Prochlorococcus marinus str. MIT 0918: one gene and its partner. The main gene of each other region encodes a partner of the protein of the gene in region 2 in a complex. Links are inferred from orthologs where the notes say so. Each region holds a gene or a part of one and is shown on either strand. Other genes may lie near its edges. The genes, in order: mnmG and mnmE.

Region 1 (9,698 bases), 270 kb from region 2 along the record:
GCTTCTTCCAAGACAGGAATTAAATATCTCGAAGTTGCTACAACACGACCTGAGACGATGATGGGTGATGTTGCTGTCGCAGTTAACCCTGGAGATCAACGTTATTCAGATTTGATTGGGCAAACATTGCTTTTGCCATTAGTAGGGCGTGAGATACCTGTGATAGCTGATGATCATGTTGATAAAGATTTTGGAACCGGCTGCGTGAAGGTAACTCCTGCTCATGATCCTAACGACTTTGCAATTGGTCAGAGACATAATTTGCCTCAGATTACGGTCATGAATAAGGATGGCACAATGAATTCTGAGGCTGGTTGTTTTGCTGGCTTAAATCGTTTTGATGCTCGCAATGCTGTTGTTGCGGCATTTCACGACCAAGGCTTGTTAGCGAAGGTTGAACCATATCGCCATAGTGTTCCATTTTCTGAGAGAGGAAAAGTCCCTGTTGAACCTTTGCTTTCTACTCAGTGGTTTGTTCGTATGGATTCTATGGCTCAACGCTGTCAGTCTTATTTAAGTAAGGGACAACCTTCTTTTTTTCCTGCTAGATGGGAGAAAGTTTATCAAGATTGGTTAATAGATTTAAGAGACTGGTGTGTTAGTAGACAATTGTGGTGGGGGCATCGTATCCCAGCTTGGTTTGTAATTAGTGAAACAAATAATCAGCTCACTGATGAAACTCCTTATATAGTTGCTATTTCAGAGAAGAATGCTTTATTGGAAGCTCAACGTCTATATGGAGGAGACGTTCTAATTAAGCAGGAAGATGATGTTCTTGATACTTGGTTTTCTAGTGGTTTATGGCCTTTTTCAACTTTAGGGTGGCCTGATGAAAGCCATGCAGATTTCTCTCGTTGGTATCCAACGAATACTCTGGTCACAGGGTTTGACATTATTTTTTTCTGGGTTGCACGAATGACAATGATGGCAGGTGCTTTTACAGAACAGATCCCTTTCTCAGATGTTTATATTCACGGTTTAGTTAGAGATGAACATAACCGCAAGATGAGTAAAAGTGCAGGGAATGGGATTGATCCAATTTTATTAATTGATCGTTATGGAACCGATGCACTTCGCTTTGCCTTGGTTAAGGAGGTTGTTGGAGCAGGACAAGATATTCGCCTTGATTATGATCGAGAATCAGATACTTCTGTAACGGTAGAAGCAGCAAGAAATTTTGCTAATAAGTTATGGAATGCTACAAGATTTGCCTTGATAAACCTTCGTGGCACTACTTTTCAAGAGACATTTGAGGAAATAGATTATTCAAAGTTGCAATTATCTGATCAATGGATTTTGTCTAGGCTTTCTAAGATGATTGATGATACAGCTAAAAGATATGAAACTTATGCTCTTGGGGAAGCTGCAAAAGGTTTATATGAATTTGCTTGGAATGACTTTTGTGATTGGTATCTGGAATTAATCAAGCCTCGCCTTAATGTTTCATCCTCTTTATCTGGAAATGATTTGATTGATCAAAAAAGAGCTCAGACAGTGATGTTTAAGGTTTTAAGGGATCTATTAATTATGATCCATCCTTTAATGCCTCACTTAACTGAGGAGTTATGGCATGGTGTTACTGGTTTTTCAGAGAATAGATTACTTGCATTAGAGTCTTGGCCAGCATTTAATCCAGGTTTCATAGATGAGGAGTTAGAGTCTTCATTTAATGAGTTATTTGCTTCGATTAGAGTGGTTCGGAATTTAAGAGCAGAAGCAGGTTTTAAGCCTTCACAACAAGCCCCAGTACATTTTGTTACTAAAAATAAATATCTTTCAGATTTGTTAAACAAAGCAATTCCTGATATTCAAATATTGACCAAAGCAAATGAAGTTAAGGTTTTTGGTCCTGATCAATTGTCTGGACAATCAACTTCAAAGTCGCTAGCTGGAGTTTCTGGTCAATTAGAAGTTATTTTGCCAATTGAAGGGTTAGTAGATTTATCAGCTTTGAAGAATCGTTTAAAGAAAGATTTGTTTAAGGCAGAAAAAGAAATCTCTACTCTTTCAAGCCGTTTAAATAATTCTAATTTTATTCAGAAGGCTCCTGAAGAAATTGTTTTAGAATGCAAGGCTAAATTATCTGATGCGAATTCCCAAGCCGAATTAGTTCGCCAAAGATTATTAGGTTTAGAATGAATCTCATAGTCTTTATATGTTATATCTAAAAGATTTTTTTGAGTATCAAATTCAATTTTTGTCTACTCCTTTAGGCATTATTGTTTTTATTCTTTTCTATGCAATTTGGGTAAATATTTTGTTGCCAGGCTCTTGGCTTTCTATGTTTGCAGGATTGGTGTATGGTTCATTACTTGGTAGTATATTTGTCTTTATTGGTGCATTTTTAGGAGCAATTACTACCTTTGTTTTAGTTAGAACTTTTCTAAGACATTGGATAAACAAAAGGCTAGATTCCTTTCCTAAATTGCAACTAATCGTGCAATCCATTACTAGTGAAGGATTAAAACTTATTATATTAACTCGTCTTTCTCCAGCTTTTCCTTTTGGTCTTTTAAACCTTGGATATGCTTTGACTAAAGTTAGTTTTAAGGATTTTACAATAGGGTTGGTTGCTATTTTCCCAGGCACATTACTCTATTGTTCTTTGGGATCTTTAGCAGGAGAGATTTCGAAATTTGATTCAATAATTTCTAATAGTTCTCAATTCAATTTTTTAACATTGATAGGTACTTTTTCTACTGCTTTGGCTTTATTTCTTGTGTTAAGGAGTGTTCGTAATTCTAGTCAATCAAGTAGTTAGTTTTCTTCTTTTTGATTTTTTAAAGTTAAATCTTTAATTGTAGCAATTACAATAAACCATAATAATCTCAATTTTGAATTAAAAGTCTTTCTAGAAGCAATTTCTTGGTATTTAGCTCTACCACAATCTGTTTTAATTAAAGTGTAAATGAATGGTTTAGTCATTGGCTACTTGATTTAATATATTGATTAATTCTGTTTCCCCAATAATCTTTATGTTTAGTTCTTTAGCTTTTCTTAATTTGCTTCCAGGTTTTTCCCCTGCAATTAAAAAACTTGTTTTAGAGCTAATAGAAGAAGTAACCTTTCCACCTAAATTTTCTAGAATCCCTTTTATTTCGTTACGATTGAGAACATTAAATGTTCCAGTTATTGTTATTATTTTTCCAGCAACTTCTTGGTTTTTGATAGTTAATTTTTCTTTATAAGTATTTGCAAGTGTAATTCCTGCTTCTTGTAATAATTTAATTAATTCTTGATTATTAGGAGAAGTAAACCATTGTTTTAATGACTCTACAATTTCATTTCCTATGCCATAGATATTAGAAATACTTTCAGGTGCATTAATTATCTCTTTTTCAAGTTCTGAGACATTTGGAAAAACGTTAGCAATTGCTTTTGCATTAGCTTCTCCAATGTGGAGGATACCTAGAGCAAATAGTTGCTTATGCCATGGTTTTTTTTTCGATTCTTCAATTGCATATAAAAGTTTTTCAGCTGATTTTTCCCCCATGCGCTCGAGCTTTGTAATTGATTGTTTATCTAGGTTATATATACCTGCAATTGATGAAACAAGTTTCTTCTCCACTAGTTGTTCTATCAGTTTTGTTCCCAACCCTTCTATATTCATTCCGTTTTTGCTTACCCAATGACGTAAACCACCACGTAGGATTGCTGGACAAGAATTATTTGTACATTTAGTTGCTGCTTGTGTTTGAGCTTGCAAAAGTTTTTGATTGCATTCTGGACAAATTGTTGGAAGAAATAATTTCGATGCTTTCTGGGGTCTGAGCTCTTTTATGACACGAACGACTTCAGGAATTATTTCTCCCGCCTTTCGGACGACAATAGTATCTCCAGAATGCAAATCAAGTTCTGCAAGTCTATTTGCATTATGTAATGTTGCTCTACTTACAAGTGTTCCTGCAAGAGTGATTGGTTTAAATTTGGCTACAGGCGTTACTGCTCCAGTTCTACCTATTTGAAAAGTTAATTTTGTTAATTGAGTTGGTGACTCTTCTGCTGGGAATTTCAATGCAATTGCCCATCTAGGTGCTTTATTGGTCACACCTAAAGTTTTTTGTTGTTCAAAACTCTCGAGTTTTATGACTATTCCATCAGTTGTATATGGAAGGGTTTGACGACGAATTTCCCATAGGTTACAAAAATCTTTTACTTCTTCGAGGTCTGGGCTTGTTTTTGTATTGGGATTAACTTTAAACCCTGCTTTTTTTAGCCATTGCAATCCTTCTTTTTGTCCTTTGGGTTTTGGATAGTCTTCGTCTGTTGGTTCCCATTCATTAGGAAGATGGATTGTATAGGCAAAAAAATCTAGTTTTCTTGATGCCACTATTTGAGGATCTAATTGTCTAAGAGTGCCTGAGCATGCATTTCTAGGGTTTGCAAAGACTTGTTTTTCTTCTTTTTGACGTAATTGATTTATTTTTTCAAAAATTTCATTGGGCATTAAGGCTTCCCCTCTTACTTCAAGCCAGGGTGGTGGGTTTTTTAGTTGTAAAGATAATGGTATCGAGCCAATTGTTTTCACATTAGATGTGATGTCTTCTCCTTCAAAACCATCTCCTCTAGTAGTTGCTCTTTCTAGAAAACCATTTGAATAACTTAGAGCAAGAGCATTTCCGTCGATTTTGAGTTCGCATATCATCTTGACTTCTTGTTCAAGTGATTTTTTAATTTTTAAATACCAATTCTCTAGCTCATCTAAGTTAAAGGCATTCTCTAGACTTTGTAAGGGAATTCTATGTTTAACACTTTGGAAACCTTTTGATGGCTTCCCTCCTAAACGCTGAGATGGACTGTCTTGTGTTATGAGAGACGGGTCGTGTTTTTCTATTTCCAATAATTCTCGATATAGACGATCAAAGACAGCATCTTCCATTAAGGGAGCATCAAGAACGTAATAAGCATGATTAGCTTTATTTAAGACCTTGCGAAGCTCTAAAACTCTTCTTGAAAAATTCCCTGAAGGTTTTTTCACTGATACTTAAAGCAACTTATGGTTAGCTAGTTGATTTTGCAATTCGATTGATTCGCCAATCTTTGTCTACTTTAATGAATGTAAATTCCAAGGGTAATTGAGAACTTTTATCTTCGGATCTGAGATTTAAAGTCAGTATGACTTGATTGTCTTCAATTCTTGGTCGCCCTGATTTTAAGTTTCTGTATTTGTTTAATTGCAGGCCTCCTAAAAATTTAAGGAAATCTTGACGATTTACGTGTTGTTTATATGTTTTGGTTGTAAGCCTGTATGCAGCATCAATACGCCCCGAAGCGATTTGATTGAAGAATTGTTTTACTAAAGGATTGATTCCTCTTGCTCCTATAACAAGCTTGATGGCATTGAAGGTCCAGAAGAGAAGCAATGCCCCCCCTCCATAGAGAAGAGTTTTGATGCCGATTGCTTTAACTAGTGCCGCATCCATTGTGAAAAGTGTTTAATTAGAAGATTAGTTTTACTAACTTTAGAGATAAGAGTATTTCACAGTCACTAATTTTTAGACAGAATGTTATGGCTTGGTTAAAGATTTGCCTTATAAGAATTAATGCCACTCATTCCTCTTCTGCCTATATTTCATCGTTTGAACCGTCAATATTTTGATGGCTTGCTGGTTAAAGATTTGAAACCACTTGTTTCAATTAGGTGGAGTGATGGCAGATTACGTAATACAGCTGGGTTTTATCGTCATGGACGTCAAGCGAAAGGACAAAGAGTCTGTGAAATTGTCTTGTCTAGCCCTGTATTAGAAAATCTTCCTCAAAGCGCTGTGGAAAGCACTCTTTGCCACGAGATGATCCATGCTTGGGTAGATCTTGTTTTAAAAGTTTCTGAAGGACATGGACGGAATTTTCAAGCACGAATGAAAGCAATTAATGCTGCTCAGAATGATTTTCAGATAAGTGTCAGGCATCAATTCCCGATGCCTATTAAATTGCCAAAATGGTTGGGCATATGTCCTTCTTGTGGTTTGAGTTCAACTTACAAAAGAAGGACTAAAGGAATAGCTTGTAAGCATTGTTGTGATACTTTGTATGGAGGGAGATGGAATCCAAGCTGTGTACTTGTTTTTCAGCCTTTAAACTTAGAAAATTGATTAAGAACTTGGCTGGGTTTTTAATTCTTGGTCTAACGATTCCTTTACGTCTTTTCCAGAATGATTTTTTTTGGAAAATTCGATAAATTTATTTTATGAATAGAAGTTTTTACTCTAATTCCAGACGTCAGGGCTCTCGAGAATCTTTAGAGCGTCGTATGGATAAATGGATGGAAACAGGTAGACAGTTAGTTGATGGTGTTGCTGGAAATAGACCTGGACAAAGAAAAAAAGAAAACCGTTCCGGTGTTAGTGGTATGAGTCGCTGGGTAGGAAAAAAAATTGATTGGTTTTTTGAAGAAGAAGATAATTGGTATGAACCTATAGACTTAGAATTAGAAAGAGAGGAAAACATTCCTATTAAAAAAAAGCCTTTAACTGCAATATCATTGAGAGTGCCTAAAGCACTTTCACCATCATCCGAAGATGTGGATACATCTTTAGAACAGCCATGGCCTGATGATTCTACGTTTCGCATTGAAAGATGGGAACGTGAGACCTCCTCTGAGCGAAAATTTTCTGATTATCAAGATTCCGATTCCAGTAATACTTCTCAAGAAACAACTCTTCCTAGGCGTCCTTTACCCAGATCTAGTAGAAGAAAATAAATCTCTTTAATTTATTTATGGGCAAAGTTGATTGCGCATAGAGTCTCCCAACCAGTTTTCTAATATAGGATTAAACACCTCTCGTATTACTGTTAATTCTTGTTGATGGCGAAAAAATCTATAGTGTCTACTCCAAAAAGGACCTGTTTTTTTAAATCTATTTTCTAACCATTTAGCTTTAACTAAAGCTAGTCCATCAACTTCACGAAATAATTCAGATCGTCCTTGGGTAAGGCTTTGCCAAATTGGCTGGTCTTTGTTTTTTAGATGATGTTCTGCTTCTTGTTTATTCCACCAGCTTTCTGCCCATGCAAGAGTTTGATCTCCACATTGGAGCCAAACTTGTCTCTTTAAAAGAGGAGGGAAAAGCTCATTCACTTCCTTAGGTATTGACTTATTTGTTAACCATTCTGCTTCCATTCCAATTAATTCTATTTGAACTTCATGCCCTGTGAGTAGCGTCAGATGGCGAGTAGGACTGCCATCCCCTAATAGCATTAATTGCCATGCTCCAGATAGTTGTATTGAAAGGTTGCCAGATAATACGGATGCTGTTTTGGCTTCCCAAATTGCTTGAGGCGATGGATAAAGATTGGTGCTCAGAAATTAACTCCTGTTTTGGAAAGAAACTTTCGTCGCTGAGTTATTGATGTGTTTTTTATTAATTACTTTATTTATGCTTTTTCGATTGTGTATTTTTAACCATACGAGTAATGCGGTGAGATCTGCCTTGCTTACACCAGGAATTTTAGCTGCTTCACCTAATGTTTTGGGTCTATTAGCGTTTAATTTTTCTCTTGCTTCTTGGGATAGTGTTTTGATATTTGTATAATTTAACTCTTGAGATAATGTTCTTTTGTTTTGTTTTTTAATTTGATCTATTTGGGCAGCCTGGCGCTCTAAATACCCGCTATATTTAATATCTATTTCCACTCCTTCTTGTACACTTAGCTCTAATTGACTATTTACTAGATTATGTCTAATGAGATTAGACATATGCATTCCTGGTCGTCGAAGTAGATTGGCTAAAGTTATAGATCCTTTAATTGGAGCACCACTTTCTTCGGCTAAGATCAATGCGATTGTATTAGTTTCTTTAATCCTATCAGTTTCTAATCGAAGTTTTTCTTTAGCCAAAGCTTCTTGTTTTGCTTTAAATATTTTCCATCTTTTTTCATCAATTAATCCAAGTTGATAACCCAGTGGTGTAAGTCTTCGATCCGCATTATCTCCTCGAAGCATTAATCGATACTCGCTTCTGCTAGTTAGAACTCTATATGGTTCGCGAAGATCTTTAGTCACAAGATCATCAACCATGGTTCCTATATAACTTTCTTCTCTAGAGAAATGGATCGGATGTTTTTGTTCTATATATCGTCCCGCATTGATCCCAGCTACTATGCCTTGAGCTGCAGCTTCTTCATAACCAGTTGTTCCATTAAGTTGTCCAGCGCTAAATAATCCTTTAATTCTTTTTGTTTCTAGAGATGGTAAAAGTTGTGTAGCCGGTAAATAGTCATACTCCACTGAATAAGCTGGACGAAGCATGATACAGTTTTCGAGACCAGGTAGTGTTCTTAAAAGCTCTAGCTGTATATTTTCTGGTAGCCCGGTCGAAAATCCTTGTATATATATCTCCGGCGTATCTCTTCCCTCTGGCTCTAGAAAGATTTGATGAGATTCCTTATCTGCAAACCGAACAATTTTATCTTCTATTGATGGGCAATAACGAGGACCCTTGCTGTTGATAAACCCTCCATAAATAGGAGTTAAATGAAGATTGTCTTTTATAAGTTGATGGGTTTTTGTTGTTGTTCGAGTGATATAGCAACTCATTTGAGCTTTGCTTTTCCATGTAGATGGGTCGAAAGAAAAAAATCGATTTGCAGCATCACTTATTTGTTCTTCAAGGGAGTTGAGTGCAATACTTCTGCGATCTACTCTTGCAGGAGTTCCTGTCTTGAGCCGACTAGTTTCAAAACCAAGCTTTTGCAGTGCATCAGTTAAACCTGTTGCAGGTTGTTCACCTGCTCGACCAGCTTCCATTGATTGATTTCCTATCCAAATCTTTCCTCTTAAAAATGTTCCAGTAGTGAGAATTACTACTCTTGCTTTATAGCTACTTCCAAAGTACGTTTTGATCCCTGTTATTTGGCCAATAGTAGATTCAGATTGCGCGTCTTTTTGCGTATTAGGTGCCAGCTTCTTTACCTCTAAATCTGTAACCATTGCTTCTCGAAGAGTCAAATTAGATGTTTGTTGAAGGAGATTAAGCATTTCACGAGAATATGCTCTTTTATCAGTTTGAGCTCTTAGTGCCCAAACTGCTGGACCTCTACTGGCATTTAAGATTCGTTTTTGTATGGCTGTTGAATCTGCTAAACGGCCAATCACTCCTCCTAATGCATCTACTTCATGAACGAGTTGGCTTTTAGCTGGCCCCCCCACGGCAGGATTACATGGTTGCCATCCAATGCGATCAAGATTTAAAGTGAATAACGCGGTTGAGAACCCTAGCTTTGCAGTCGTTATAGCAGCTTCACAACCTGCATGACCTCCCCCAACAACTATTACATCAAAGGCTTCTTTAGTGTTGGATGAATAGCTCATAAACTAATAATGCATGCGTGAGTATGAACCTTTCTCTAATTAGCAAGGTTTCTAAACCTTGTAAATTGTGGTTCAAAAAGTAATTTGACTGTTCCTATTGGGCCATTTCTATGCTTTGTAACAATTAACTCAGTGACACCTCTATCTGGAGTTTCAGGATTGTAATACTCATCTCTATAAATCATTAGTACTAGGTCAGCATCTTGTTCAATTGATCCTGATTCTCTTAGATCACTAAGCATGGGTCTTTTATTTGTTCGAGATTCGACTCCTCGACTTAGTTGAGAAAGTGCTATTACGGGCACTTTCAATTCCCTCGCCATTGCTTTTAAGCCTCTTGTGATTCTTGAAAGTTCTTGAACTCTATTGTCGGGTGTAGACCCTTCCA
Region 2 (2,895 bases):
AAGTTAATAACTCAATAATTATTTTTTATTACTAAATAATAGCTATTACCTACATGAATAACTAAGTATTAAAAAATCAAGATTATATAAATAGTTATTTATATAATCTTGATTTAGCTTTAAAAAATTGATATGAAATACAGCCAAATAATAATCCAAATAATAATCCGACAATTGTTGATCCTAATAAGATTCTACTACTAATAATCCAACCTTGGGTCCACAATCTATATTGAGTCAGTTCTCCCAAACTACTTAAATTATTAACTTCACCTAAAAAAAACTTTCCAACTTTATAGTTGAACCAATAAAGAGGAATATATGTAAAAGGATTACTAATCCAAGTTCCTGTTATCGCAAGGAAATGATTTCCTCTAAAGAGACTTGCCAAAAAAATCCCAATCAAAGACTGGAATCCAAACAGTGGGAAGCATCCGCTAAAAACGCCCACCCCTACCCCACGAGCTCGATAGGCTGGAGTACCATGCTCTTCCCAAAACCAACGAACAACATTCCTAACCTTTTTAATTAATCTAAAGAAGACATCAATCATGTTAGAGCCTACAGGTTTTGAAAAAACTAGCCTCCTAGTGATAGTAGACAACGGAAGAAGAATGTAAATTTATGAACTCTGCATTCACTACAGAAGAAACAATCGCAGCAATCGCATCTGCAGTTGCCCCAGGACAGGGAGCAATTGCAATTATCAAAGTCTCGGGGCCATCATCTCAACAAGCCGTCAAAAGCATTGTGACCATCCCAGGAGAACAATTGTGGAAGAGTCATCGAATTTTATACGGACATGTAATAAACAAAAAGACTAAAAAAAAGATAGACGAAGTTTTAATCTTAATAATGGAAGGACCTCGAAGCTTTACTGGTGAAGACGTAGTAGAGATTCATTGTCATGGTGGTCTCATTGTTGTTCAACAAGTCCTTGATCTTTTACTTACACAAACCAATACACGAAGAGCTCTGCCTGGGGAATTTAGCCAGCGTGCAGTCCTAAATGGAAGGCTTAACCTTACTCAAGCCGAAGCAATCAATGACTTAATCAGTGCAAGAAGTGAAAAGGCAGCACAACTTGCCATAGCGGGTATTAATGGGGAAATTACTACTCAAATCAACTCATTAAGAGACAAACTTATTGATCAACTTAGTGAAATTGAAGCAAGAATTGACTTTGAGGATGATCTCCCCAATCTTGACGAACAAACTTTAATCGCAGAAGTAATATCCATAAAGGAAAACCTTTATAAGCTTATTTCTGATGCTAAGCAAGGTTCTTTCATAAATAATGGATTGAAAATTGCGCTTGTAGGAACCCCAAATGTCGGAAAAAGTTCACTGCTAAATCTTCTTAGTAAAAAGAAACGAGCTATAGTTACAGATTTACCAGGTACTACAAGAGATCTTTTGGAAAGTGAAATTGTACTAGAAGGAGTTCCTATCACATTATTAGATACTGCTGGCATTAGAGAAACACAAGATGCAATTGAACAAATCGGGATCTCTCTTAGCCAAAAAGCTTTAGTGGTAGCAGATGTAATTGTATTGATTTTTGATATCAGCCAAGGATGGACTAAAAATGATCAAAAACTTTTAAATGAAATCCCAAAAGGAACGCCAACACTCTTATTGGGCAATAAATCAGATATTCAAATTAAATCGACAATAGTAAAGCCTGATGCAACAATTAGTGCATTAACAGGAGAAGGTGAAAGTGAAATGATTGAAGCTCTATTAAAATTATGTGATGCCAACAAGATCGAAAGTCTTGAGATTGCATTAAACCAAAGACAACTGGACCTAGTTCAATTAGCCGCAAGTGCGTTAGAAAAAATTGAGACTGTAGCAGAGCAAAAACTACCCTGGGATTTTTGGACTATAGATTTACGAGAAGCGGTTTTCAGACTAGGTGAATTAACTGGTGAAGAAATAACCGAAGCAGTGCTTGATCGAATATTTTCAAAATTTTGTATTGGTAAATAAAAGAATCTATATTTAAATATTAAATTAGATTTTTATAGTATTACTTACGAAAACACTCAACTTTTCAAATCGAACACCTCGTCACTCTTACCTTTTCTTTTCTAAAATCTTGAATATACTTCCACCAACAATCAATCATCTTTTAGATATTTGGCTTAATGAAGATGTAGGTCGCGGAGACCTTACTCAGACAGCCATTAGCAATGACATTGTTAATGCACATTGGATAAGTAAACAAGAAGGGGTCTTTTGTGGCGGAGACATAGTTAAAACCCTATATAAACGTCTAGATCAAAATGTCAAAGTGGATTTAAAAAAAAAGGATGGGGAAAATTTTAAAATAGGAGAGAAAATCTTGGAGCTTCAAGGCCCTGTGTCTGTTCTATTGGCAGGTGAGCGTACATCTCTTAATCTTGCAATGCATCTCTCAGGAATAGCTACAAAAACACAAAGTCTCGTTTTCGAGCTGAAAGGGACTGGAGTTCGATTAGCAGACACAAGAAAAACAACTCCTGGACTCCGTCAATTAGAAAAATATGCCGTCAGATGTGGTGGTGGTTTAAATCATAGATTGGGGCTAGATGATGCAGCTATGCTAAAAGAAAATCATATCGCCTGGGGCAAGGGTATTAATCATTCCATTAAATGTCTTCGAGAATCAATTCCATGGACTACAAAAATTATTGTCGAGGCAGAAACAAAATCCCAAGCAAAAGAAGCTGTTATGTCAGGTGCTGATGGAGTACTTCTTGATGAGATGACTCCAGTAGAAATAGTTCATCTTGTTCCGCATTTGAGAAAATTAGCAGCACAAATTTCTAAAGAGATAGTGATAGAAGCCTCAGGGATTGACCCTTTAGAAATTAAAAACTATGCCTCTACAGGTGTTGATATTATTTCAAG

The links.
Region 1: the proteins of mnmE (region 2) and mnmG are in contact, whole or in part, in a solved structure (PDB 9HIP), measured with the Escherichia coli proteins. The link is inferred for Prochlorococcus marinus str. MIT 0918 from one-to-one orthologs.

What each region holds. Positions count from the first base shown.
Region 1 is NZ_CP114780.1:1,190,846-1,200,543, reverse strand. What follows is about bases 6,809-9,698. They hold mnmG (tRNA uridine-5-carboxymethylaminomethyl(34) synthesis enzyme MnmG), read right to left. Parts: upstream 9,311-9,698; coding sequence 7,307-9,310; downstream 6,809-7,306. Other genes in these bases: dnaB (replicative DNA helicase), read right to left, coding at 9,346-9,698; O5636_RS06560 (chorismate lyase), read right to left, coding at 6,809-7,270. Outside these bases: O5636_RS06595 (valine--tRNA ligase), read left to right, coding at 1-2,139; O5636_RS06590 (TVP38/TMEM64 family protein), read left to right, coding at 2,198-2,761; O5636_RS06585 (hypothetical protein), read right to left, coding at 2,758-2,925; NAD-dependent DNA ligase LigA, read right to left, coding at 2,918-4,978; O5636_RS06575 (hypothetical protein), read right to left, coding at 5,001-5,423; O5636_RS06570 (SprT family zinc-dependent metalloprotease), read left to right, coding at 5,544-6,092; O5636_RS06565 (RNA helicase), read left to right, coding at 6,188-6,700; more of O5636_RS06560, read right to left, coding at 6,716-6,808. UniProt on the Escherichia coli protein: NAD-binding protein involved in the addition of a carboxymethylaminomethyl (cmnm) group at the wobble position (U34) of certain tRNAs, forming tRNA-cmnm(5)s(2)U34.
Region 2 is NZ_CP114780.1:1,461,369-1,464,263, reverse strand. What follows is about bases 1-2,808. They hold mnmE (tRNA uridine-5-carboxymethylaminomethyl(34) synthesis GTPase MnmE), read left to right. Parts: upstream 1-624; coding sequence 625-1,992; downstream 1,993-2,808. Other genes in these bases: nadC (carboxylating nicotinate-nucleotide diphosphorylase), read left to right, coding at 2,102-2,808; O5636_RS07920 (DUF2062 domain-containing protein), read right to left, coding at 95-553; O5636_RS07925 (RelA/SpoT family protein), read left to right, coding at 1-7. Outside these bases: more of nadC, read left to right, coding at 2,809-2,895. UniProt on the Escherichia coli protein: Exhibits a very high intrinsic GTPase hydrolysis rate. Involved in the addition of a carboxymethylaminomethyl (cmnm) group at the wobble position (U34) of certain tRNAs, forming tRNA-cmnm(5)s(2)U34.